DNA from 4 places in the Mesobacillus sp. S13 genome. Region 3 is predicted to be linked to each of the others. Evidence: predicted binding sites of a transcription regulator. Region 3 holds the regulator's gene; each other region holds the start of a gene.

Evidence for each region. Region 3 encodes Rex, which represses fermentation and respiration genes when NADH is low (regulators of the CRP and FNR family bind a similar motif). Its sites were predicted from a motif close to TTGTGAAATATTTCACAA; they were not measured.
Region 1: a site for Rex is predicted at 3,387-3,404, ahead of LGO15_RS23180 (AtpZ/AtpI family protein). Genes of this name have one in related genera too.
Region 2: a site for Rex is predicted at 1,154-1,171, ahead of LGO15_RS14540 (formate/nitrite transporter family protein). Genes of this name have one in related genera too.
Region 4: a site for Rex is predicted at 2,881-2,898, ahead of LGO15_RS23580 (cytochrome C). Genes of this name have one in related genera too.

Annotation. Positions count from the first base shown of each region.
Region 1 is NZ_CP084622.1:4,605,787-4,611,866, reverse strand. Features, by position in the region: gene wecB (non-hydrolyzing UDP-N-acetylglucosamine 2-epimerase) at 1-323, shown strand, start outside; gene LGO15_RS23185 (S8 family serine peptidase) at 901-3,162, shown strand; gene LGO15_RS23180 (AtpZ/AtpI family protein) at 3,571-3,792, shown strand; gene LGO15_RS23175 (ATP synthase subunit I) at 3,799-4,170, shown strand; gene atpB (F0F1 ATP synthase subunit A) at 4,194-4,904, shown strand; gene atpE (F0F1 ATP synthase subunit C) at 4,976-5,188, shown strand; gene LGO15_RS23160 (F0F1 ATP synthase subunit B) at 5,448-5,966, shown strand; gene LGO15_RS23155 (F0F1 ATP synthase subunit delta) at 5,963-6,080, shown strand, end outside.
Region 2 is NZ_CP084622.1:2,842,847-2,848,926, reverse strand. Features, by position in the region: gene LGO15_RS14545 (endonuclease MutS2) at 1-811, shown strand, start outside; gene LGO15_RS14540 (formate/nitrite transporter family protein) at 1,189-2,013, shown strand; gene LGO15_RS14535 (XapX domain-containing protein) at 2,184-2,354, opposite strand; gene LGO15_RS14530 (MFS transporter) at 2,558-3,736, shown strand; gene LGO15_RS14525 (hypothetical protein) at 3,867-4,055, shown strand; gene LGO15_RS14520 (YozQ family protein) at 4,206-4,409, shown strand; gene LGO15_RS14515 (hypothetical protein) at 4,430-4,588, shown strand; gene LGO15_RS14510 (class I SAM-dependent methyltransferase) at 4,620-5,657, opposite strand; gene LGO15_RS14505 (transcriptional regulator SplA domain-containing protein) at 5,960-6,080, opposite strand, start outside.
Region 3 is NZ_CP084622.1:247,398-253,477, forward strand. Features, by position in the region: gene LGO15_RS01405 (ABC-F family ATP-binding cassette domain-containing protein) at 1-1,801, opposite strand, end outside; gene moaC (cyclic pyranopterin monophosphate synthase MoaC) at 1,981-2,475, shown strand; gene LGO15_RS01415 (redox-sensing transcriptional repressor Rex) at 2,503-3,168, shown strand; gene LGO15_RS01420 (YdiK family protein) at 3,194-3,394, opposite strand; gene LGO15_RS01425 (CPBP family intramembrane glutamic endopeptidase) at 3,398-4,129, opposite strand; gene LGO15_RS01430 (GNAT family N-acetyltransferase) at 4,376-4,903, shown strand; gene groES (co-chaperone GroES) at 5,088-5,372, shown strand; gene groL (chaperonin GroEL) at 5,429-6,080, shown strand, end outside.
Region 4 is NZ_CP084622.1:4,687,973-4,694,052, reverse strand. Features, by position in the region: gene LGO15_RS23590 (hypothetical protein) at 1-382, opposite strand, end outside; gene nosZ (Sec-dependent nitrous-oxide reductase) at 470-2,341, opposite strand; gene LGO15_RS23580 (cytochrome C) at 2,361-2,816, opposite strand; gene LGO15_RS23575 (hypothetical protein) at 3,012-3,437, shown strand; gene bshB2 (bacillithiol biosynthesis deacetylase BshB2) at 3,465-4,133, opposite strand; gene LGO15_RS23565 (YojF family protein) at 4,173-4,520, opposite strand; gene LGO15_RS23560 (DUF2512 family protein) at 4,912-5,268, shown strand; gene pdxK (pyridoxine/pyridoxal/pyridoxamine kinase) at 5,673-6,080, opposite strand, start outside.

The DNA.
Region 1 (6,080 bases), 450 kb from region 3:
ACTTCGCATCCCGTGCCCACCTGATTCTGACTGACTCAGGCGGCGTGCAGGAAGAAGCACCATCTTTAGGTGTGCCTGTACTCGTTCTTCGCGACACAACCGAGCGTCCGGAAGGCATAGAAGCAGGAACACTGAAGCTCGCTGGGAACGAAGAGCAGCCAATTTACGAAATGGCAACAGAATTGCTGACAGACCAGGAAGCATATGAAAAAATGGCCAAAGCCTCAAATCCGTATGGAGATGGCCGCGCATCTGAACGCATTTGTGAAGCCATCCGTTATTACTTCAAACGCACTGAAAATCGTCCTGAACAATATAAATAAGCACCGATTAGACACCTCTTTTTTAAAAAAAGGGGTGTTTTTTAGGTGTATTGTGGCTTTATGCTACTTGATAGATTCTTAACTAAATAAGTTCAGTTGTAACTAAATGTTGATTTTAGATTTGTAAAATAAAAGGAGAAATTCCGCTTAAATTGAACACGAGCATTATTTCTTTAAAAATAAGGGTAGTTTTTCCGGTTAGCTAATCAAAATCAACTAATTTTGTCTTTTTTTTAGTAGTTAACCGTAATACCTCCGCTTATTTCTGCTTCCAAAGCTTCCCCCGTATACAGTAGCCGGAAATTCTCCGCTTATGAGATCTCATACGCACTCGAAAATCAACAATGAAAGAGGACTAGCCGTTTAAAAATAATAATTGCACGGATATCAATCATAATTGCACAGACATCAGTAATAATTGCACTCTCACCTCAATTAATTGCGCGAAAAGCCACCATAATTGCACGATAAACCTAAGGAATTGCACCATCACCCTATTTTTGGAAGTATATAAGAAGCCCCCGATTGCAACCCTAAACGGAAAAAGGGGGATTCCGTCTTGATCAAGCGTTCTCTAATGATTATTTTTCCAATATTGCTGATTCTCGCTGCTTTCGAGCCTCAAAAGCTGCAGCTTCCGCCGATTCCTCAAGAAGATCCCCAAACGGAAAAAATCGCAATTGTATTAACGAAGCAACAACTCAATGAACACGAAATCAACAATCAGCTAAAACCACTCAAGAACACTAAGCTTCGCCGCATCTTTACACATGCGATTAATGGATTCTCAATTAAAGGGCCGGTGTCTGAGCTGGAGAAGTTAAAAAAATCAAATGACATTCAATTTTTATCCGAAGTGAATACATACAAGGTGGAAAGCTCCGCCCATCTTCCCAACCGCTACAAACCAAGCGATAGTTTTATCGATAATTTTGAACTGATTGGAACGGATGCGGTCCATGGAATTCTTGATGAAAATGGCAATCGCCTGACAGGAAAGGGTGTAACAATCGGGGTAATCGATACGGGAATAGATTATGATCATCCTGACTTGCGGAGGAGTTTTGCCGGAGGGCATGACTTGGTGGATGGCGATGATGACCCGATGGAAACGAAGGGAGCCGGCTTCCGGAGCACCCTGCACGGCACGCATGTGGCTGGCGTCATCGCGGCAAACGGCAGGATGAGAGGGATTGCCCCAGATGCGAAACTGGTTGCTTACCGCGCGCTTGGGCCAGGAGGAAGTGGTACGACAGAGCAGGTGATTGCTGCTATTGATGAAGCGATAAAGGATAAGGTCGACATCCTGAATCTATCACTCGGAAATGACGTCAATGGTCCTGACTTGCCCATCAGCCTCGCGCTTAACAAGGCGGTGGACGAAGGAATCGTGGCGGTCACTTCCTCTGGGAACTCTGGGCCTAATCGTTGGACAGTAGGATCGCCAGGCACCGCTTCCAAAGCAATCTCGGTTGGTGCGTCAACTCCTCCTATGCAGGTGCCATATCTTAACGCAACAGGGATATCGGATAAAATCAGGCTTGAACTTTTACAGGGTTCGGACAATTGGAATATTACCCAAAGTGAAAACCTTGTATTTGCAGGCCTGGGCACGAAGGAAGAAATGAATGATGTAAGGGACAAGCTTGTTTTAGTAGAACGGGGAAAGCTTACTTTTACCGAAAAAGCGAAAAACGCCTATGAAGCTGGCGCAATCGGGGTAATCATCTATAACAACACTAAGGGAACATTCTTCGGGAATCTGGAGGAAAGCCTGCCGATCCCAGTGGCTGCAATCAGCAAAGAAGCAGGATTGGCACTGAAAAAACAATTCGATAATAACTCGACGCTGATCCGCATTCATTTAATAGAAGAAAAAGATATACTTGCTGACTTCAGCTCCCGCGGGCCGGTGACAGTCACATGGGAAATCAAGCCGGATATCGTTGCGCCTGGCGTGGCGATCAACAGTACAATACCAGGAGGCTACCTCCCGCTTCAAGGAACAAGCATGGCCGCGCCCCATGTTGCAGGTGCAGCAGCCCTGATCAAGCAGGCCCATCCAGAATGGTCACCAGCTGAGATCAAGTCGGCAATCATGAATACGGCCAAGGATATTACAGATCGAACGGGCAAAAGGTATCGTACATTCGAGCAAGGAGCGGGAAGGATCCAGTTAGAGGCAGCGATCAATACCGAAACCCTTGTCAGTCCTGGTTCCCTTCAATTCGGTAAATTCCAGCTTGCCGACAGCATGCATGAGCACAGTGCGAAACTGACTGTTAGAAATACAGGCTCTACTGCTAGGACCTATTCATTTTCCATTCCAAAAAAAGAACAGGGAATAGATTGGGAGCTTCCGATGAGTTTTACACTGAGACCGAACGAAGCGAAAGACGTGGAGCTTGCAATGATAGCCAGCCCTTCTTTGCTAAGGGATAAAATCCATGACGGCAGCCTTTCTATAGATGATGGGAAAAATAAGATCAGGATTCCATACCTTTATGTTGTAGAAGAACCGGATTACCCTCGTGTGATGGGCTTCGACTTCGCGCCAGCTGATAATGGCGAAGCCTACAGGTATGAAGTCTATTTGCCTGGTGGAGCAGAGGAATTCGGCATCGCACTTTTTGATCCAGATCAATACCGTTTCATCGGATTCCTTGATTGGGGGAGGAAGCTGGAAAAAGGAATGGTCGGAAAAGAAATACCTATGGAAAAATTGCCGGAGGAAGGGATGTACCTTGCGAAAGTATTTGCCCGAAAGCAGGGCAGGGAGAGCACGATCGATACAATGATTTTTATCAGTAAAAGTGTAAGGGCCGAAGAACATGATTGAACCAGTGCATGATGTAAAAATGCAAAGGGCGGAGAGAACGATTTAAACATTGCTTTATGTAAAAATGCTAGGGCCGGAGAAAGTGACCCCCTTTCCGGCTCTTTATTATTTTCGATTTAATTCATGCTATCATTTGGAAAAGTTGAGCTGAAATGCAATCGAAAATTAGTTTTTATAATATAATACTTAGATAGGGTTAATGGTATATATTCACAGTGAAAACTTTGTGAATTTTTTCACCCCAATGGATTGACATTGACTTTTGGCTATTGTATGCTTACAAAGGGCATAAAATGATAAGGTTTTCAATGTTGATATGCAAGCTTTTTTTGTGAAAATATTGTTTTTTCGAAAAATGATTTTTCACCCCCTGAAGCTCCCATTCTCATATGCGAGGATGCGTTTTTTATGCGCCGAAACAACCGCCACCCTTTACAAGCGATGGCACTCATGTCCGCTATACTATCTCAATTGGTAGGCTCCATTTTAATTGGCATTTTCTCCGGGAGATGGCTTGACCGTACCATTGGTACAGAGCCACTTTTCTTAATATTCGGATTGCTGATCGGATTGGCGGCAGGTGTTTATGCCATGCTCCGCCTCATCCAACACTTCTTTTCGGGAGACTAGCCATCTATGGAAATCCAGGACTTGTTTATTCGCCAGCGCAAATACATATTCACCTTGTTGTCTTTATACGTACTCGGGTACGGCTTTACAAGCTATCAATCTGTTTTTGCGGGGTTGATCTTTGGTACAAGCCTGAGCCTTTTTAATTTATGGCTGCTCGCGAGGAAAATGAACAACTTCGGGGATTCGGTGGTACAGGGGAAGAAGGTGCGATCGCTCGGCTCGATGTCGAGGCTTGCTACCGGAGCACTTGCTGTAATCGTTGCAATGGAATACCCGGATCAAATAAACCTTGTGTTTACAATTTTGGGATTAATGACAGCTTATATTGTCATTATGATAGATTTTTTTGTCCAGTCTTTTCAATCACGTAAATAGCGGGGAAGAGAGGTGAATAATTGATGCATCATGAAGCTCCTTTAGTTCCATTTTTAGGACTTTATTTTAACCTGGCAAACATGCTGATGATTACAATAGCTAGTGCTATCGTCTTCATCATTGCAGTACTTTCCACTCGTAAGCTTGCGATGAAACCGACAGGAATCCAGAATTTCATGGAATGGATCATGGATTTCGTAAAAGGAATCATCAACAGCACGATGGACTGGAAGGATGGGGGAAGATTCCATGTCCTTGGCATCACATTGCTGATGTATGTGTTTGTTGCCAACATGCTGGGATTGCCGTTCTCTGTCGTTGTCGACAATCAACTCTGGTGGAAATCACCGACAGCCGACCCAGTCATTACACTGACTCTCGCAGTCATGGTAGTAGGACTTTCCCATTATTATGGCGTCAAGCTTAAAGGTACTGCCGAATACGGCAAGGAATTTTTTAAGCCATTTTGGTTCATGTTCCCGATCAAGATCATTGAAGAGTTTGCGAACACGCTCACACTTGGTCTGCGTCTTTACGGTAACATTTACGCAGGTGAGATCCTGTTGGGTCTACTTGCAGCCGGACTTGCAACTGACGCTGTCAGCACTTTGGCGGCAGCCGTTCCAATGCTTGTATGGCAAGGTTTCTCCGTTTTCGTCGGAGCAATCCAGGCATTTATCTTCACAATGTTAACGATGGTTTATCTCTCTCATAAAGTGAGCCATGACCATTAATATATACCTGTTCATTTAATGGACAAAACTAAAAAAAACATTTTTTCATACATTAAAGGAGGAACTTTATAATGGGTCTTTTAGCAGCAGCAATCGCAATTGGTTTAGCAGCACTTGGTGCAGGTATTGGTAACGGTTTGATCGTGTCACGTACAGTAGAAGGTATCGCTCGTCAGCCAGAAGCTCGCGGTATGCTTCAAACTACAATGTTCATCGGGGTTGCATTGGTTGAGGCGATTCCTATCATCGCTGTAGTTATCGCGTTCATGGTTATTGGTGGTTAATCAATTATAAGAATTTAAGATGGCGAAGATCATTCCGCGCGAACCTTCGCCATTCTATTATGTAGGCTTCGTGCCGGTTCAATCCGGCGGAAGCAGACCTGAATTTGAATGTAAGCAATCGTTTGAAATAAAATCGGGCAAGCCCGGTATTGAAACGGGCAGCCTTTAGCGTTGGCTATTAGCCACAGGCTTTTAAGCCAGATGACGCTTGTTGGACCTTTTTAATCATGGTACAACTCTTGAAGGGAGTGAATCGAGGGTGTTAACAATGAATTTTGTATTGGGAGCGGCTTCCGGCCTTAACACTGGAGATATCTTGTTCCAGCTAGTTATGTTCCTCATCTTGTTAGCATTGCTTAAGAAGTTCGCTTGGGGTCCATTGATGGGCATCATGAAGGAACGTGAAGAGCATATTGCTGGCGAAATCGGAGCGGCTGAAAAGAGCCGTGCTGAAGCACAGAAACTTATGGAAGAACAGCGTGAAATGCTTAAGCAGGCACGCACAGAAGCACAGGGCCTAATTGAAAATGCAAAGAAACAGGGCGACGTTCAGCGTGATGAAATCATTGCACTGGCACGCACTGAATCTGACAGAATCAAAGAATCTGCGAAGCTTGAAATCGAGCAGCAGAAGGAGCAGGCTGTTGCGGCGATCCGCGAACAAGTTGCTTCACTTTCTGTATTGATTGCTTCTAAAGTAATCGAGAAGGAAATCTCTGCAGCTGACCAGGAAAAGCTCATCAATGAATACATTCAAGAGGCGGGTAATGCCCGATGAGCAACTCGACAGTAGCAAAGCGCTATGCCCTGGCACTTTTTCAACTCGCTTCTGAAAAGCAGGCTCTCCCACAGGTTGAGGAAGAGCTTCGCACAGTAAAAGAAGTTGTTGTGA
Region 2 (6,080 bases), 2.2 Mb from region 3:
TATTGGAGACGGTCAAAGCATTGAGCAAAACCTGAGCACTTTTAGTTCAAGGGTTATCAATATAATTGAAATCCTGAAGGAAGCCAATGACAAGACGCTTGTCCTTCTTGATGAACTGGGCTCAGGGACCGACCCAGGAGAAGGAATGGGTCTCGCAACAGCCATCCTTGAGAACTTGAACAATAAAGGGGCAACTATTTTTGCCACAACTCATTACAGCGAGATTAAAGACTTCGCGGATCATCATGAGGATTTCATGAATGGTTCAATGGAATTTAATTTGGAAACACTTAAGCCTACGTACCGCCTGCGCATCGGGAAAGGCGGGGAAAGCCAGGCATTCGCGATTGCGCTGAAATTAGGCATACATCCAAAATTGCTGGAACGGGCCCATCATATAACCTATAAAACGGAGCAAGATTACACATCTTTATTTGAGGATGACCCTGCTGCATTGAAAGAAAGAGAACAACAAATCACAGCAAACAGGCACAAAAGACAGAAGTCATCCAAAGTCTCGAAGAAGCCAGTCAAAGTGTTTGAGATGGGTGATAGTGTGCATGTGTTGAGTACAGGGGAATTGGGAGTGATTTTCAAGGGCCCGGACAGTAAGGGGAATTATGTAGTCCAGACCCGGGAGCGCAAGATCGAAGTGAATTATAAACGGCTTAAACTGAATCTGCCTGCTTCAGAGCTCTATCCAGAGGACTATGATTTCAGTATTATCTTTGAGTCCAAAGAACATCGAAAGCTGTTGAATAGGATGGAGAAAAAACATGTTGAAGAAAGTATCATACGAGAAGATACTTGATAGAATCGATAGAATCTAGTTCAAGTTTTAGTTGTGCATGGAGGGGCTGACTCAAAAGGTTGGATAAATTTAACTTCAAAGTCGCCTCCTTTTGTTTTAATCCCGTTTCTGGGTATACAATTAGTCAATCCTTTGGTTGGTTGTGGTGATCCCTCTCTTACTCGAAATTCAAAGTGATCTCTTGAGGGATTTCCCCTATGGATTATCTAGGGATATGCAAGTCTTTTAAAAAAACGCTTAATAAAGCGAATGTAAACGCTTCGAAAATGGACATAAACAGTTCATGGGGTTATCTATTAACAAACTCATTGTTGAGGTTTAAGATTAATCTAACAGTAAATATTGTGACTTTATTCACAAACAGAGGAGTCTTAACAATGAGCGAAAAGCCAATGGAAATAGCCATCACCACTGCGTTAAAAAAGAAAAAATATCTCCTGGAATCAAAGAGTAAGTACCTCTTGCGTGCGGCGCTAGCTGGTGTATATATCGGCTTTGGCATTATAGTCTCTTACAGGTTGGGTGAATATTTTTCTGATGCTCACTCAGCTGCAACACCTATCGCAAGTTCGATTTTTTTCGGATTGGCACTGGTTTTGATTTTGTATGGCGGGGGAGAATTGTTCACAAGCAATACGATGATGTTGACGATCAGTTCTTTGAAGAAGGAAACGACTTGGAAGGATACCATTGAAAACTGGATTGCATGTTATTCAGGAAATTTATTAGGAGCATTATTCTTTGGAATTCTTATCATGCTATCAGGACTCTTTATATCCCCGGAAAAATCTCAATATATGATGGAAACCGTGAGTATGAAAATGAACACACCGGCATATCAACTATTCTTTCGTGCCATACTGTGCAATTGGCTGGTTTGTCTTGCTGTATGGGTCCCATTCAGTATAAAAGGAGATGGAGCAAAAATAGGAGTCACAATGCTTTTGGTGTTTGCATTTGTGGTCTCAGGCTTCGAGCACAGTGTGGCAAACATGGTACTCTTTTCGGTCGCACTTTTCGTGCCGCATCCTGAAACGATCAGCTTGGCCGGCAGCGTGTATAATCTGGTGCCTGTAACACTGGGAAATATAATAGGTGGTGGATTCTTTGTCGGTACTCTTTATGTATACCTGAATGCAAAAGGGGTTGCAAACGAGGAGAATCAAACAGCAGCTCAATCAGTGTATGGTCAAAATGCATAAAAAAGTATGGAACAAAAAAATCCGCGGATTTCCGTGGATTTTTTTATGTAATCAAAACTTACCTACTCATGCAGATGCATCTGATATGTGAATTGCTCTCCAGTCAGGCTGTTATTGTATGTAAAAAATGCCTAAATGAGATTATAGAGCCATTTACATAAGCGGTCCTATCAACCTTTAAAGGAATTTAAAATCCATTCTCCAACAACCCCACCTAAATAAACTCCCACGATTCCGAGAACTCCTGCTAGAACTGGAGGTGCTGGAAGAGGTAGCTTCAGGAATTTAAAAAGAATCCCTACGATTAAACCGGCAACTAAGCTTAAAATGATTTCTTTCATGTTTTCACCGCCTCTTATGGCAAGATGGTTAATGAATGATATAGTGAGCAGACGTCTGATCACTTAGCAACATTATTTTAACATGAGTACGATAAAATGAAAACGCTTTATTTATTCTTTATATTGCATAAAACGAAATGATCTATTCTTATAGTAAAATAGTGGTAAGATATAACTCTATAACTCGTGTACGGAGGATTTAAATGGACAAGCACGTTAAGCACAATATCTTTACTTTGCAAGGATTTTATCTCTTTGTATTCTTTGGAATAGGCAGCTTATTTCCTTTATTAAGTGTCTACCTAAGTGAAGTTGAAAACTTGAATGGATATCAGATCGGCTTGATCCTGTCGATTGGTCCGGTAATTATGATTTTCTTCCAGCCTTTTTGGGGAATGCTCGCAGACATGAAAAATTCACATAATGCGCTGCTTACTTTAACGACCTTGGTAACAGGGGTTGCCGCTCTGGGTTATATTTTCTTCGATGGCTTTGTTTCGTTCATGATTATCGCAACGACTCTGGCGATTTTCCAAAGTGCTATCATTCCCTTATCAGATAGTATTTCCCTGAAGTACACAAGTAAAACGGGAGTCAATTATGGAAATGTCCGATTGTTTGGTTCACTTGGTTTTGGATTGGCGGTTTTTGCGATGGGCCGATTGTCCGAGTGGAACCCTCAAGTAATTTTCTATGCTTTCTTCCTGACCTTATTGATATCGGCAGCCATTTCAATGAAAATGCCAAAGGAACCTACAGGCCGGCCAACAGGATTATTCGCAGGCATGAAGGAATTAATACAGATGAAGAAGTTTCTTATTTTTCTAGGAGTAACATTCATGATTTTTGGCCCGAATTTAGCCAATAACTTTTACTTCAGCCTGTTTGTGGAAGACAGGGGAGGTACTTATACAGGGATTGGGATTGCCTTTCTTATTGCGGTGTTATCGGAGATTCCCTTCATGAGGGTTGCTGGAAGCTGGATTCGTAGAATAGGGCTGCTGCAGGTCGCCTTGATTGCAGCGATTGTTTCATTAGTAAGGTGGATTTTTTATTTCACAGAGCCATCACTTTCCCTTGTCTATGCATCAGCTGTCATACAGGGATTTTCACTTGGGTTGTTCATTCCTGCAGGTTTGCAGTATATCCGTGATATTACTCCACTGCATATTACGGCTACAGCAGTGACGATATATTCTGCAATCGGTAACGGTCTGGGAAATTGGTTTTTCACGTTCTTCGGCGGCATCGTTTTTGAGGAATTCAGCATTTATGGAGTTTACCTATTTTTTGCTTCACTGACCTTAATGGGAGTTTTGCTGACAGTATGGTTAATAAAGGATGAAAAAAGAAGTCATTCAAAACAGATTGCGACAAACTAAGATCTTTCAGTCAACTTTTTTCATGGCTCTATTGAAGCAATGTTGTTTTATAGCCCTGTTGATTGAAGTGGAAGGCGCGTAGACTCCTCCGAAAATGCTAACGCATTTCCATCGTGCGTGGGCAGGTTCGATGGAGCACAATCAATGTCCTGCGGGATTAGCAAGTCATGGGGAAACCCCGCAGGCGCATAAAGCGCCGAGGAGGCTTGCCGACTGCAAGGAAGAATTGGTTTATGAAAAATCCGGACTTTGGGATTTTACATTATTCTTCCCCGCGGAAAGCGAAGCGCCTGGAACGAAAATCAACAGCCTAGTTTAACAGAGCCTTTTTCATAAAGTATTACCAAAAGCCTGTCCTCCAATATGGAAGGGCAGGTTTTGTTATTTCTTTCAATAGTATATAAAACTTAAGTATGGTTTAAGTGTTTATTTCAAAAAATAACTGAAGTACGAAAGGAGGGTCTTTTTAATGAGAGAGAATAAGGGTAAAAATAACGAACTTGCAGGCCGTATGTATGATACATCGGATTATCAAAAAAATGACGAACTTTCGAATGGGCTTGCTATGACACATGAGCAGGCTAGCGACAGCTATGTAGAAGGGCAAATCGGCGGGAAAATTGAGCGCTCGTCCGGTGCTGAAGATGAATTGAACAACAGGGGTTATCAGTAAGCAGGAAGTGAGGGATCCAAGTGTCTAATAAAGGTGAGTTCCAGGGAAATCGGGATCAATACAAAATGCCGGATGCATTAAAGCGAAAGAAGGACTTTGTCTATCGAGTAGGCTATACTTCAAGTACTGGCAATCAGACAAATAATGAAGAAGAACCGATCAAGAGATCGGATCTGTGAAATTTGCAGGCCCTTTTAAAAGGGCCTGTTTTTATCTGGGTCGGGCTACAATCCCGTTATGGACCTTGATATAACCATGCTTCAGGATATCCAATCCGTTTTCGTATAAATAGAGTCCCATTTGCTCGACGGTCATCAGTTCCCGGTATGTATGATTCATGACATCGGCCATGATCTCATAATACAGCTTGGATTTTAACTGAGCTCTCGGTGTTGTCATGATGATATAGCCGCCAGTTTTTAGGAACTTCTTATGCCAATCTACGACTTCACTTTTTAAAGCATCTGGAAAGTGCTCAAGCAATCCGACACTTAGGACGATGTCAAATTCATTGCCAAAAGGAAGGTAGCGAATATCCTTAACGATGTATTCTGTTTCAAAATCATTTTTATGATAGACCTTATTTCCTCCTGTTGAAGGATTGCTTCCCAAAAAGGGATAGGTGTCTGGAAAATCCTTGAACCTTGTTTCCTTACAAAAAGGGTCATAATCCACAAACACGATGTCGCCGCCAGGATACATGGCACTTAGCTGCATTGCTTCATAACCTTCAGCAGCTCCGAGGAAAAGGATTCTTGGTTTAATTAAATCCAATCCTTCAAACAAAGCGCGTTTGCCCCTTGGGTCCCAGATTCCGTCCTCAATCCGGTGGGCGTAATTCCACAGATGAATTCTGATCATTTCCCCTAGTGCAGACTTTGTTTCAGCGAGTTTGAAATTTCTCAGGCTTTTCATGAAATTTCGTTTCGAAATGTCCATTTCAGCAGGAACATCCTTGACGAACCACTCGTGGAAGGATTTATTGAACAATTGCCATGATACGTTAGCTGGCAAAGTTTGTTGATGTTGCTCTTCCCAATCCTTTTTTTCCTGCGCAAAGGAAGTAACCTCATATGGTCTTCCTGTATCTTTCCAGCGCAACTGGCTCCAATCATTGACGGTATTCAATTTCACAAACTTATTGTATTCCTTTTCGGAGAAATTCCTGAGGTCCATTCTGTACGAAGGCTGCAAGCGGGTTTCATTTGGTCGAATGTCAGGTTCGATCCCTAATTGAAGCAAACACATCACCCCAAATTCTTTTATTGCTAACTTAATTCGAGTCAAAGTGAAAAAAATCCTTTATATTAGCTGAAAATTACAAAAAAAGCACACCCAATAATGGATGTGCTTTTACAAGAGGATTTGCTCATTTAAAGCTTTCCGCGTCGTATCACTTTTTGGGGGGTCAGGGTGCCTTTCTTTAAATACACAAATCCTCCTTCGAGTGCAGAGCCAATGACGAGCTTAGAAGATGCTTTTATAACCCTCATCTTCATCCCTCCTACAAAGAATTGGCTTGCGTAACTATTTAAAAATATAAGCAACACCTAAGAATGATAATGATCCGTTGCTTCAGAATAAGCTTTTTCAGCGGCATCTTGTGTGGCAAAGAGAGCATCATCATCTTCAAGTACATGCAGCGTCTCATTCAGGAAGAGAGCGAACGCA
Region 3 (6,080 bases):
ATTCAGCGACTTCCAACTCTAGTTGTTCAATTTTTGCTTCCACTTCTTCCATGCGGCGTTTGCGCTGGCGTTCGAGTTTTTTGGCTTCTTTGTCCTGCTGGTAGGAGGTCTTGTCCTGCTTGGAGTTGTCCACAACACTTCCCGATGCTTTGGCAGCCTGTTCGGCCATGGCTCGCAGCTCTTCCTGCTCCAGCTTTTTCTCGACATAGTAATCGTAATCACCAAGGTATTCCGTTGCACCGCCTCGATCGAGCTCGAGTACTTTTGTGGCTATCCTATTGATAAAATAACGGTCATGTGAGACGAACAGGATGGTGCCTGGATAATCGATCAGTGCATTTTCAAGAACTTCTTTGCTGTCCAGATCAAGGTGGTTTGTCGGCTCGTCCAGAATTAAGAAATTCGAGTTCTGCAGCATCAGCTTGGCCAGTGCCAAACGTGCTTTTTCGCCACCGCTAAGCGTGGAAACGATCTTTAGGACATCGTCTCCTGAGAATAGGAAGTTCCCCAGGACGGTACGGATCTCTTTTTCGGATTTCAATGGGTATTCATCCCAGAGTTCATTCAAAACCTTTTTGTTCGAGCTAAGTTCTGCCTGTTCCTGATCATAGTAGCCAATCGAGACATTAGAACCGTATTGAATATTCCCTTTAATCGAAGGCAGTTTCTCCACGATGGTTTTTAATAAAGTTGATTTACCAACGCCATTTGGTCCAACCAGTGCCGTGCTGTCTCCACGTGAAAGATTGAAAAAGATATTTTCAGATACGATGTCATTGTGATAGCCGACAGATAGGGCATCAACCTTCATGACATCGTTGCCGCTTTGTCGTTCGATTTGAAAGCTGAATGAGGCAGATTTTTCATCTCCCTTGGGCCTGTCCATGCGATCGATTTTTTCCAGCTGCTTCCGACGGCTTTGGGCACGCTTGGTTGTGGATGCCCTGGCCAAGTTCCTCTGGATAAAATCCTGGAGCTTGGAGATTTCATCCTGCTGCTTCTCATACAGTTTCATGTCGCGTTCGTAATTCGCAGCTTTCTGATTTAAGTACGAGCTGTAATTGCCAGGAAACTTTGTCAGCTGATGGCGGGAAATTTCATAAACCTGGTTGACGACTTTATCAAGGAAATACCGGTCGTGGGATACAATCAAGATTGCGCCGTTGTAGCCCTGCAAATACTGCTCAAGCCACGATAGCGTGTCAATATCAAGATGGTTCGTCGGTTCATCGAGAATCAAAATATCCGGACGGGTCAATAAAAGTTTCGCCAATGCGAGTCTAGTTTTTTGTCCCCCGCTTAAAGTGGATATTTTTGTGGAATAATCAAAAGAATGGAAGTTAAGGCCGTGAAGGACGGAACGAATATCGGCTTCATATTGGTAGCCGCCTTTTTCCTTGAACTGGACCTGCAGCAGGTCATAATCTTTTAAAACCCTGTCGTATTCTGTCTGGTTAGAAAGAATGTCAGGATCCGACATCTTTTCTTCCAATCTGCGCAAGTCTTTTTCCATCCTGTGCAGATGGTCAAAAACGGCCAGCATTTCATCCCAGATGCTTTTCTCGGATTCCAGCCCGGTATTCTGGGCGAGATAGCCAATCATCGTCCCTTTAGGACGGATGATTTCTCCGCCATCATGGGATTCATACCCGGCAATGATTTTCAGCAGGGTTGATTTTCCTGCTCCGTTCCTTCCAACAAGCGCAACACGGTCGTTGGTCTGTATTTCAAACTTTATATTCGATAAAATAAGATCAGCAGCAAAATATTTTGATAGCTGATTAACCTGTAATAAAATCATTATTTTTCACCTCTATTGCCTTAGAGATAGTGTAACCCATTAATATAGGCACGGCAATATGTGCGAACTGCTATAGGTTATATGGTATTGAAATTTCACTTTGTATTGTGAACACTGAAACAAAGTTCACACACAAGTTTGACAAAATAGTGTATCATTTGATAGAAAGGAGCTTACATATGGCAGAATTTACTCATTTTAACGAAGAGGGCAGAGCAAAGATGGTCGATGTCAGTGAAAAACCGGAGACGGTCCGTACGGCAGTCGCCCATTCAAGCATAACCGTGAATGAAGATATATATGTGAGAATCACTGAAAATAAAATGAAAAAAGGGGATGTACTGGCTGTCGCGCAAGTAGCAGGCATCATGGCGGCGAAAAAAACGTCTGAAATCATCCCGATGTGCCACCCGATTCCACTGACAGGGATTGACCTTTCATTCGATTGGGAGCAAAATGGAAATGACTATGTTTTAAATATCTCCGCAGCTGTAAAAACAAAAGGGAATACAGGTGTGGAAATGGAAGCGTTAACAGCAGCTTCAGCATGTGCGCTGACTGTTTATGATATGTGCAAGGCCGTTGATAAGGGCATGGTAATTGGAAAGACCTATCTGGTCGAAAAAACCGGTGGTAAGAACGGCGATTTCAAGAGAGAAGAAAAGTTGAGATAGAAATACGGACAGGGTGGAGGATGGAGAATGACGAATGATGCTATGAAGATTCCGCAGGCAACCGCAAAACGTTTGCCGCTGTATTACCGGTTCTTATTGAACTTGCATTCTTCAGGAAAGCAAAGGGTATCATCAGCGGAATTAAGTGAAGCGGTAAAAGTGGATTCAGCGACAATCCGCAGGGATTTTTCCTACTTTGGAGCTTTGGGTAAAAAGGGGTACGGCTATAATGTCAATTACCTGCTGACCTTTTTCCGAAAGACGCTGGATCAGGATGAATTGACGAAGGTTGCCTTGATCGGAGTCGGTAATCTGGGAACAGCGTTTCTGAACTACAATTTTTCAAAGAACAATAATACGAAAATCGAGATTGCCTTTGACGTAGATCCAGGCAAAGTGGGCACGAAGATTGGTGACGTAGCAGTGTACCATATGGATGATCTCGACAAAGTTGTCGTAGAGGAAGGCATCCAGGTGGCAATCCTGACAGTCCCGTCTGCTGTCGCACAGCCGATAACAGACCGATTGGTGCAGGCAAATATCAAAGGAATCCTGAACTTCACGCCGGCGAGGCTGAACGTGCCTTCATCGATCAGGATCCATCATATTGATTTGGCAGTTGAATTGCAATCATTGATCTATTTCTTAAAGCATTACCCGACAGATACCGAACCAACAGAATCGGCAGAATAAAAAGTAGCTCCTTCAGAGGAAGGAGCTACTTTTTCTTTATATTCTTCAATTTGAAATGAAAAAGGATCATCCTGATGCCAGAACCAAAGTCGAACGTGGCAAGAGCCACTAGCAAGTAGCTGAAGAATCCCCATCCTGAATCGTTTACATTCTGGATGGCGAAATAGGTGAATAAGCTGCCTAACAAGATGTAGACAATGCCTGAAAATAAAGGCGATTGTTTCATAACTTAGAATCCCCCAATAAAACCTTGAATTTTCTCTGCTTCTTTTATCATTCTCTCAATGTCTTCCCTAAATACGGATTGAAGCAGAACAACCATTGTATTCATTGTAACATGGGCGATGATTGGCACGATGATCCGCTTTGTTTTTACATAAAGGAAAGCAAAAGTGAACCCCATTGCAGAGTACAAGATCACATGCTCTGGTTCCATATGTGCAAGCGCAAAAATAACAGAGCTGATCAATCCAGCGAAAAAGAAATTCATTTTCTTATGCAGGCTGCCGAAAATGATCTTACGGAAGACGATTTCCTCTAATATAGGGCCGATGATCGAACTGACCAAAATGACAACCGGGAACATTTCAATCAGCTTAATGATTTCCTGGGTATTCTCAGATCCCATTTCGATGCCAAGCATATTTTCGATATTGGCGGCGATTGATTGCGCGAACAGTGCGAGGAATACACCTGCGAAAGCCCAGGCGGCTGAGCTTGCTGGAGAGGACGCATCACGTAAGTCCGCATGAGATCTGCGTTCTTTCCTCAAAAGCAAAAGCACGATGACTAGTGTCAGTGAAAAGCTGATCACAAGCCAGTATGGAATCGAGAGGGTTTCCATTTCTTCCAGGCTCTTTCCCATTGCAGCACCGGTGAAGGCGACAATCGGGATGCCAATCAGGCTTGAAAGCTGCATGACTATATAGGCGATAATGATGTACCAATATTCCTTTTTCAATAGAAAAACTCCTTATCAATGCAGATAATATATGTCCTGAAATTTTACGTAATAATAAGCCGACCTGTAAAATAAAATACGAGGACAGCTTTGGTTTGGATAGACACTGTCTTTATTCTACTAATAAATGATTGGAAAGTTCAAATTGTAGGGTCAGGAGAAAAAAGGTGAAACCAAGTTTTAATCATTTTGGAATAGCACATACAGGATAAGGTGAATTATTTTTTGAAAAGGGTCGGAGGAAATATGATCTATTTGGAAACGTCAAGGCTGAAACTGCGTGACTGGTCAGCAGAAGATCTGGAGCACTTTGCAAAAATGAATGCGGACCAGGAGGTCATGAAGTATTTTGCCAATACTTTATCAGAAGAAGAAACGCATCAATTTTATCAAAACATCATCTCCGAGCTGGAGGAATGCGGCTATGGGCTGTATGCTGTTGAAGTCAAGGAGACGAAAGAATATATAGGTTTTATAGGATTTCACAGGGCAACTTTCGAAGCGGATTTTACCCCTTGTATTGAAATTGGCTGGAGGCTCAAGAAAGAGGCATGGGGAAATGGGTATGCAACGGAAGGGGCTAAGGCCTGTCTGGAGTATGGATTTAATGAACTGGGCTTTAGCAAGGTCGTCAGTTTCACAGCTGAGATCAACAGACCTTCTATAAATGTCATGAAAAAAATCGGCATGAAGCCCGTTAAGACTTTTCAACATCCTAAAGTGGATATGGGCAGTCCTTTGAAGAGGCATGTCCTGTTTCAAATAGAATGTTAAGGACGTCAGCAGAGAATTTTCCACGATTCGACAAGGGCATGGGAATCATAATTTTTTAAGAAAAAATCTTGCTTCACGCTTGCAAAAAAAATTGAGATTCATTATTATATAAATTGTGTTAGCACTCTATTGAGGCGAGTGCTAATAAAAATAATTTACATATAATTTGAGGAGGTTGTTTCACTTGATCAAGCCACTAGGAGATCGCATTATTATCGAGCTTGTTGAGTCTGAAGAAAAAACTGCAAGCGGTATCGTGTTACCCGACACAGCGAAAGAGAAACCTCAAGAAGGTAAAGTCGTAGCTGTTGGAACTGGCCGTGTCCTTGAAAGCGGCGAGCGTGTTGCTCTTGAAGTTGAAGTCGGAAACCGCATTATCTTCTCAAAATACGCAGGCACAGAAGTGAAGTACCAGGGAACTGAGTATCTGATCCTACGTGAAAATGACATTTTAGCAGTAGTAGAATAATCACTGCGATTATAAACAGAACTTTAAATTAAAAAATCTGAGGAGGTTTTTCTACAATGGCAAAAGAAATTAAGTTCAGTGAAGAAGCACGCCGCGCGATGCTTCGCGGGGTAGATTCTCTTGCAAATGCAGTAAAAGTAACTCTTGGACCAAAAGGACGCAACGTGGTTCTTGAGAAGAAATTCGGTTCACCTCTTATCACGAACGATGGTGTAACAATCGCGAAAGAAATCGAACTTGAAGATGCATTCGAAAACATGGGTGCTAAGCTTGTTGCTGAAGTAGCAAGCAAGACGAACGACGTTGCTGGTGACGGTACGACTACGGCAACAGTTCTTGCTCAAGCGATGATCCGTGAAGGTCTTAAGAACGTAACTGCTGGCGCTAACCCAATGGGCATCCGCAAAGGTATGGAAAAGGCTGTTATTACAGCTGTTGAAGAGCTTAAGGCTATCTCTAAGCCAATTGAAGGCAAAGCTTCTATCGCACAAGTTGCGGCAATCTCTGCTGCTGACGAAGAAGTTGGCCAATTGATTGCTGAAGCTATGGAGCGCGTTGGCAACGACGGCGTTATCACAATCGAAGAATCTAAAGGCTTCACGACAGAATTGGATGTTGTTGAAGGTATGCAGTTCGACCGCGGATATGCATCTCCTTACATGGTAACTGATTCTGATAAGATGGAAGCAGTTCTTGAAAATCCATATA
Region 4 (6,080 bases), 370 kb from region 3:
GAAGCCAGCGGCGCAAATCCCAAATACCTAATAAACCTCCAATTGAAAATAGTCCGATCAGGAAATAAAGAACTGTTTTCCTTCTGAGAATAGCTGTGATCATAGTTAGTAAGGCTAATCCGCCAATCAAGTATTTAAGATAGGTAAACTCTGGAAAGTTTTCTTCGCTGAATCCTTTCATGCCAATGTAGTGGTTGAGCCCATTGACGATATCAATTTCTCCTTCCAGTTTGTCTGGATAGACAATGATATTCAAACCTTCTGGATATTGCGGAGCAAAGAATTCCATGCCCCACCAGGGAAAAAATAAGGAAGCGGCAATCAATGCAGCAGCGGCTGCGATCAAACCGGAAGAAAGAATCGAGAGTTTTTTTCCAGCCAAGAGTATCACGCCTTTCTGTTAAAAAATGAAAAGGTGTGAGGGTATCAACTTTAGAGGCTGATACCCTTCACCAGTTTTGCAATGAAATTAAGGTTTTACCAGGAAGTATCCGGTCATTTCCTGGTGCAGCGCGGAGCAGAAGTTCGTACAGTAAATCGGGAATGTCCCTGCTTTATCTGCCGTGAATTCCACTGTATTTGTCTGTCCAGGCTGAACTTCAATATTCAAATCGTATCCATTGATGGCGAAGCCGTGGGTAATGTCTTGGTCAAAGTCGATATTTGTCAGGTGGATAAAGACTTTATCTCCTTTTTTGACTTCGATTTGGTCTGGTCGTTCCGCTTTTGCGTCAAAAATGAATTTCGAGCGCATCGCAATTCCGTAGACATGGACTTCATTGCCTTTCCGTTCGATGCGGGTTTCTTCCTGGCTGTAAACAGCATCAGGGTCCTTTTCATCCTTTGGATAAACGGTAATCGTTTTGATTTTATCTGCCTTGATCATCTGTGCATAGTGCGGTTCAGGGTTGACCGGTGCAGACTGGATGACTTCCATTTTGTCGCCGCGCAGGTCGATCAGCTGCATGGATTCAGGGTGGGAAGGACCCACGGATAGATAGCTGTCTTTCGCAATTTTGTTCAATGCAATGAGGTATTTTCCATCTGGTGCAACTGTATCCCCCTCAGCTGCGACAGAATGTCCAGGAGAGTACTGTACAGGCACGCGATCCAATGTTTCACCAGTCTTCGGATCCCATTTTACGATTTCAGATGAGATGAACATCGTTGTGTAAGCCATGCCTTGATCATCAAATTGAGTATGAAGCGGTCCGAGCGCGTTTTCTGGGTTCACTTCTTTTTCCATGACAGACTCGTATTTGATGATTGGAATCCCATTCCGTTCCCCGGCGAATTCCTTGTTTTCTATTGCCTTGAATGCTTTTTCAAAAGAGAATACAGTCATGGCCGGAGCCAGCTTACCAGAGGCAATAAAGTGCTTGCCGTCAGGAGTTACATCTACACCATGCGGCGATTTTGCGACTGGAACAAGGTACATGCCGCCTTTATGTTTTTCTGGGAATATCATTTTCTGGCCGGTCACTTCATCATATTGTCCGTCCTTTACCATTTGCTCAAGCTCTTTCCAGTTGAAAAGGACGATAAAGTCCCGGTCTGCCTGTGAAGCATTGATTTCCAGGTTGGTAGTGGCTTCTTCGGTGTTATAAGTGGTCATGACTGCCCAATCCTTGGATACCTTTTTCCCTGCATCTGAGAGGTCATAGGACCAAGGCGGAAGGGCGACCTGGTAGGCAATGTTCAATTTCTCGTTTTTCTCATCGAAAGTGACAGCTGACATGACTCCGCGGTACTTTTCGCTATAGTCGTCAAGCGGTGCATACTCTCTTCCGATTGGCACTGCGAAACGGGTTGGCAGGAACATATATTCAGTGTTTTCAGTAACAAACGCTGCACAGTGAGGGCCGCTTGTATTCGGTACATCAATGATGTCCTTGACAGTGAATGTTTCAAGGTTCATGACGGCTGCGCGGCTGTTGCCGACATCGGTCGCAAACATGTATTTGCCGTCATAATCACCATCTGTTTCTGAAAAAGCCGGGTGGTGAAGATCTCCCCAGGTAAAACCGCCCATCATTTCTTTGGAGTGTTTATCAAAGCCATATCCTGTTGCCGAATCCGGGCTGAATACCGGCACTGTCCTGATATGCCTCATGGATGGCACGCCATAAATAAACATCTGTCCTGAGTGTCCGCCTGATGCAAATAAGTAGTATTCATCCTTTTCACCGAACGGCACGTATACCTTTTCAGCATTCGTCTTGTTTTTGCTGTTGTCCGCGACCGCCTGGCCTGGATTCCCAGGAGAAAAATCAGCGAAGAAAACTGTTGCCGCCAGGAGCCCGGTTGCAAGTCCCGAGGCAATTGGTAACCATTTTTTCATCAACCTTGCACCACCTTAATTATTTTTTAGAAGCTTCTTCTAAAAGTTTGACTACTTCAGAAATCTCTTGTTCTGTTAGTGGATTTCCACCAATAACTCCTGACATGACCGCTGATGTAGGCTCTTTTAAGAACTGATCAATCGGTTTGCCATGCTTTCCTTCAACATTTTCAAATGCCTTTGATAAGTCAGGTCCAGTCGCTCCGCCTGTCAAATTCAAAGAAGATACGGAGTGGCAGCCTAGGCAGCCTTTGGATTGTAAAATGTTTTCGTCTGCAGAAACTGTTTCAGCAGACGACTGATCATCCTTCTTCTCTTCTTTGATGTCATCCGCAGGCTTTGATTCCTCCGGCTTCTTGGAAGCGGTTTCATTAGTGGCTGTTTCATTACTGCCACCAACAACAGCGAATGCAACGTAACCGAGTCCGAGGCCAATCAGGGCACTTATGATAAAACTGATTAAAGCTTTTTGCATGGACTTCATTACCCCCTTATTGAATGATTTCATTAACATCGTACATGGGGATGAGGGGTGAAAAGTGTGATGCAGTTCACATTACAAGAGGGGAATTGTGAAAGGTATTTGAACAGGATGTGTCTAAATTTTGAAGAGCTCAATATTCATGATCAGAAGAAGGGAGCATAAGAAACAAAGAGACGGGTATAGAAAATGGAACGTAAAAAAGGTTTTTATGGGGTATTAGTTGAATTTGTCTATGAATATCTATTTAAAAAACAGTGTGATGCAGGAAGTGATTGTTTGTTTAAACTGAAGAAAAGATTTTTCTTGATTCTGGCTCCATTGCTATTGGTCAGTATCCTTTTCATTTATGATGCAAATTTAGATGTGTATACGACTAAAGAAGGTGGCACCCTGGTTTATAACAATAAAGAATTCCAAACTGGGTATGAGACTCATAATCAGTTTTATTTAAATGGAGAAAGAAATTTTGAGATTGATAAATTGATTGGCAAAACAGATAAAAGCAGGTTTTTTGGATTTAAAGAATCTGTTTGGAGTATTAAGGGTGAATCTGCAAATGAAGTGGTGTTCGTAAAAGGCTTGATGATTGAGGGAGTCTACAAGCGCAAATAAAAAACCACCTTTAAAAGGTGGAGTACATCATGAAAACTTATAGGTCCAGAAGCGTTCATTATTGAGCCATGCAATTGTTTGTGGATCCTTTTCCTTCAGTTTGTCAGCCATTTCCTCGAGCATCAGTTCAGTTTGGGAGCGGTGTGCACGGATCGCATCAAGTTTGATGTCGGCGACAGCGCTGATATTATGCACGATATCTGGTTCCCCGAGCTCTTCTACACAATTGCGCGAGAATGCAACGCAATGAAGTTTCGGCCTGTCTGCTTCAGGAATTTTTTCCACAGCACGCACGACGGCTGCACCTGTCGCCTCGTGGTCCGGGTGGACGGAGTAGCCAGGGTAGAAGGTGATGACGAGTGAAGGATTCAACTCTGTGATCAATGAAGACATGAGGTTGATCAGCTTGTTCTCATCTTCGAACTCAACTGTTTTGTCACGGAATCCAAGCATGCGCAGGTCAGTGATCCCCATCGCGCGAGCAGCGTCCTTCAATTCTTTTTTACGTATTGCCGGGAGGGTTTCCCGGTTAGCGAATGGAGGATTCCCCATATTCCGTCCCATCTGGCCAAGTGTTAAACAGGCATAAGTGACAGGCGTTCCCATGTTGATATGGGATGCGATTGTGCCGGAAACACCGAATGCCTCATCATCGGGATGAGGGAAGATAACAAGTACTTGCCTCTCTTTTTCCATTGTAAAATCTCTCCTTCCAGTGAGGCCTTTCAAAGCCTCTTATTCAAACGGCGTTTCGCTTATCTCAAGGGCGACAGCCAGCTTACCGTTAAAATCATGGCCGGCAAGCAGCAGCCTTCCTTTATCATCAATTTCGAAGTGGGTGATTCCTTCCGCATAAACCCAGCCAAAAGGGATCTTCAATCCTGTACGGAAAGGACCATCCCCAGTAATCTTTGCGCGTTCATAGATTAGCTTCGCATTGCGGATGTACGCGCCAGAGGAGAAGAATGATTCATTATTATGGGATGCGTACGCACCATTTGTCGTTTCTAGATGTATATAGACTTCCTTGTCTTTAAAACGGTCCAGGGCTTCCTGGACTTCTGGTAAAATCACCGGATCCATCTTTGTTCCTCCTTCCAGGGCTTTGAAGTTTTTCAGTTTATATTAGCCGAATGAATGGCCTTCTATGAAAAATGTCCAGTTTCAGCGCCTTATCCCACGAGTCGCTTGTCTAGCTAAGGCTCCTGACTCCCTCGAGACGCTTCAGTCCAATCAATGAAGTCAATGAATGTCTTCACTGTCAGGCCCTCCAGCGCATGTTGGGGTTGACTAGGGCGCTTACACTTATCTTATAAAAATCAATAATATCTATATTACTAAAAAATCCTTCTAAAAGCGAAATGTACGCTCGAAACTTACCTTTGATTTTCGATAATTATCATCAACACTGATTTTACAGGAAGTGTTTAATCAGGAAAGTAAATGGAAATAGTGAGAAAAAAGGAGGGAGCCTATGAATCACGCAAAGGCACTTTTGATAAAAGGCATCATGACATTTGCTGTTCTTCTTCTATTATTGGGGAGTTTTGCCGGGATAGGGGATATCCTCGTCATCACTCTCGTACTTGGGGCGATTTCATATCTCGCCGGTGACTTGTTCATTCTCCCGAAAACAAGCAACCTTACCGCATCTCTATCCGATTTGGCGCTTTCGTTTCTCGTGATTTGGGGACTTGGATTGATGTTGTTCGAACAAACCGATGGCATTGTGTTCGCAGCTCTTTTTGCATCAGTATTAATCGCCTCAGGGGAATGGTTCTTCCATAGTTATATGGCTGATCGCGTTCTTCGTATTAATCGGAAGATATAATAGTTAACGGACATATTTCATAAGGAATTTCTAGAGAAGTGTCCGTTAGAAGAGCTCTATCGGACAGAAACACGGAGAATATCCAGAAAAGTGTCCGTTAGAAGAGCTCTATCGGACAAAACCGTGGAGAATATCCAGAAAAGTGTCCGTTAGAAGTGCTCTATCGGCCAGAAACACGGAGAATATCCGGAAAAGTGTCCGTTAGAAGAGCTCTATCGGACAGAAACACGGAGAATATCCGGAAAAGTGTCCGTTAGAAGAGCTCTATCGGACAAAACCGCGGAGAATCTCTGGAAAAGTGTCCGTTAGAAGGTTCTAGCAGACAAATCATTCATTAACAGTAAAAGAGGCTGTCGGAAGCTCAAAATGATGAGCTTCGAAGACAGCCTCTTTTTGTTTTGCTTTTATTCCCCGCGGTTGCCGCCTGCGTACTTGTTGTAAGCGAGGTGTGCGGTTGGTCCTACGTATTCATTCAATCTGAAGCCGTGCTTGATTGCTTCAGTGATGAATCCTTTCGCGACTTCCAATGCTTCAGGTACTGTTTTGCCTTTTGCCAGCTGTGCAGTGATGGCAGAGGCGAATGTGCAGCCTGCGCCATGTGTGAAGCTTGTTTCAACTTTTTCAGATTCAAACAGGGTGAAGTCTTTTCCATCGTAAAGCAGGTCTACAGCTTTTTCATGGTTCAGCTTGTTTCCGCCTTTGATCATAACGTTCTTCGCGCCTAGATCATGGATCTTCACTGCAGCTTCCTTCATGTCATCGATTGTACGGATTGGCCCAGTTTGTGCCAGCTGCCATGCTTCGAATAGGTT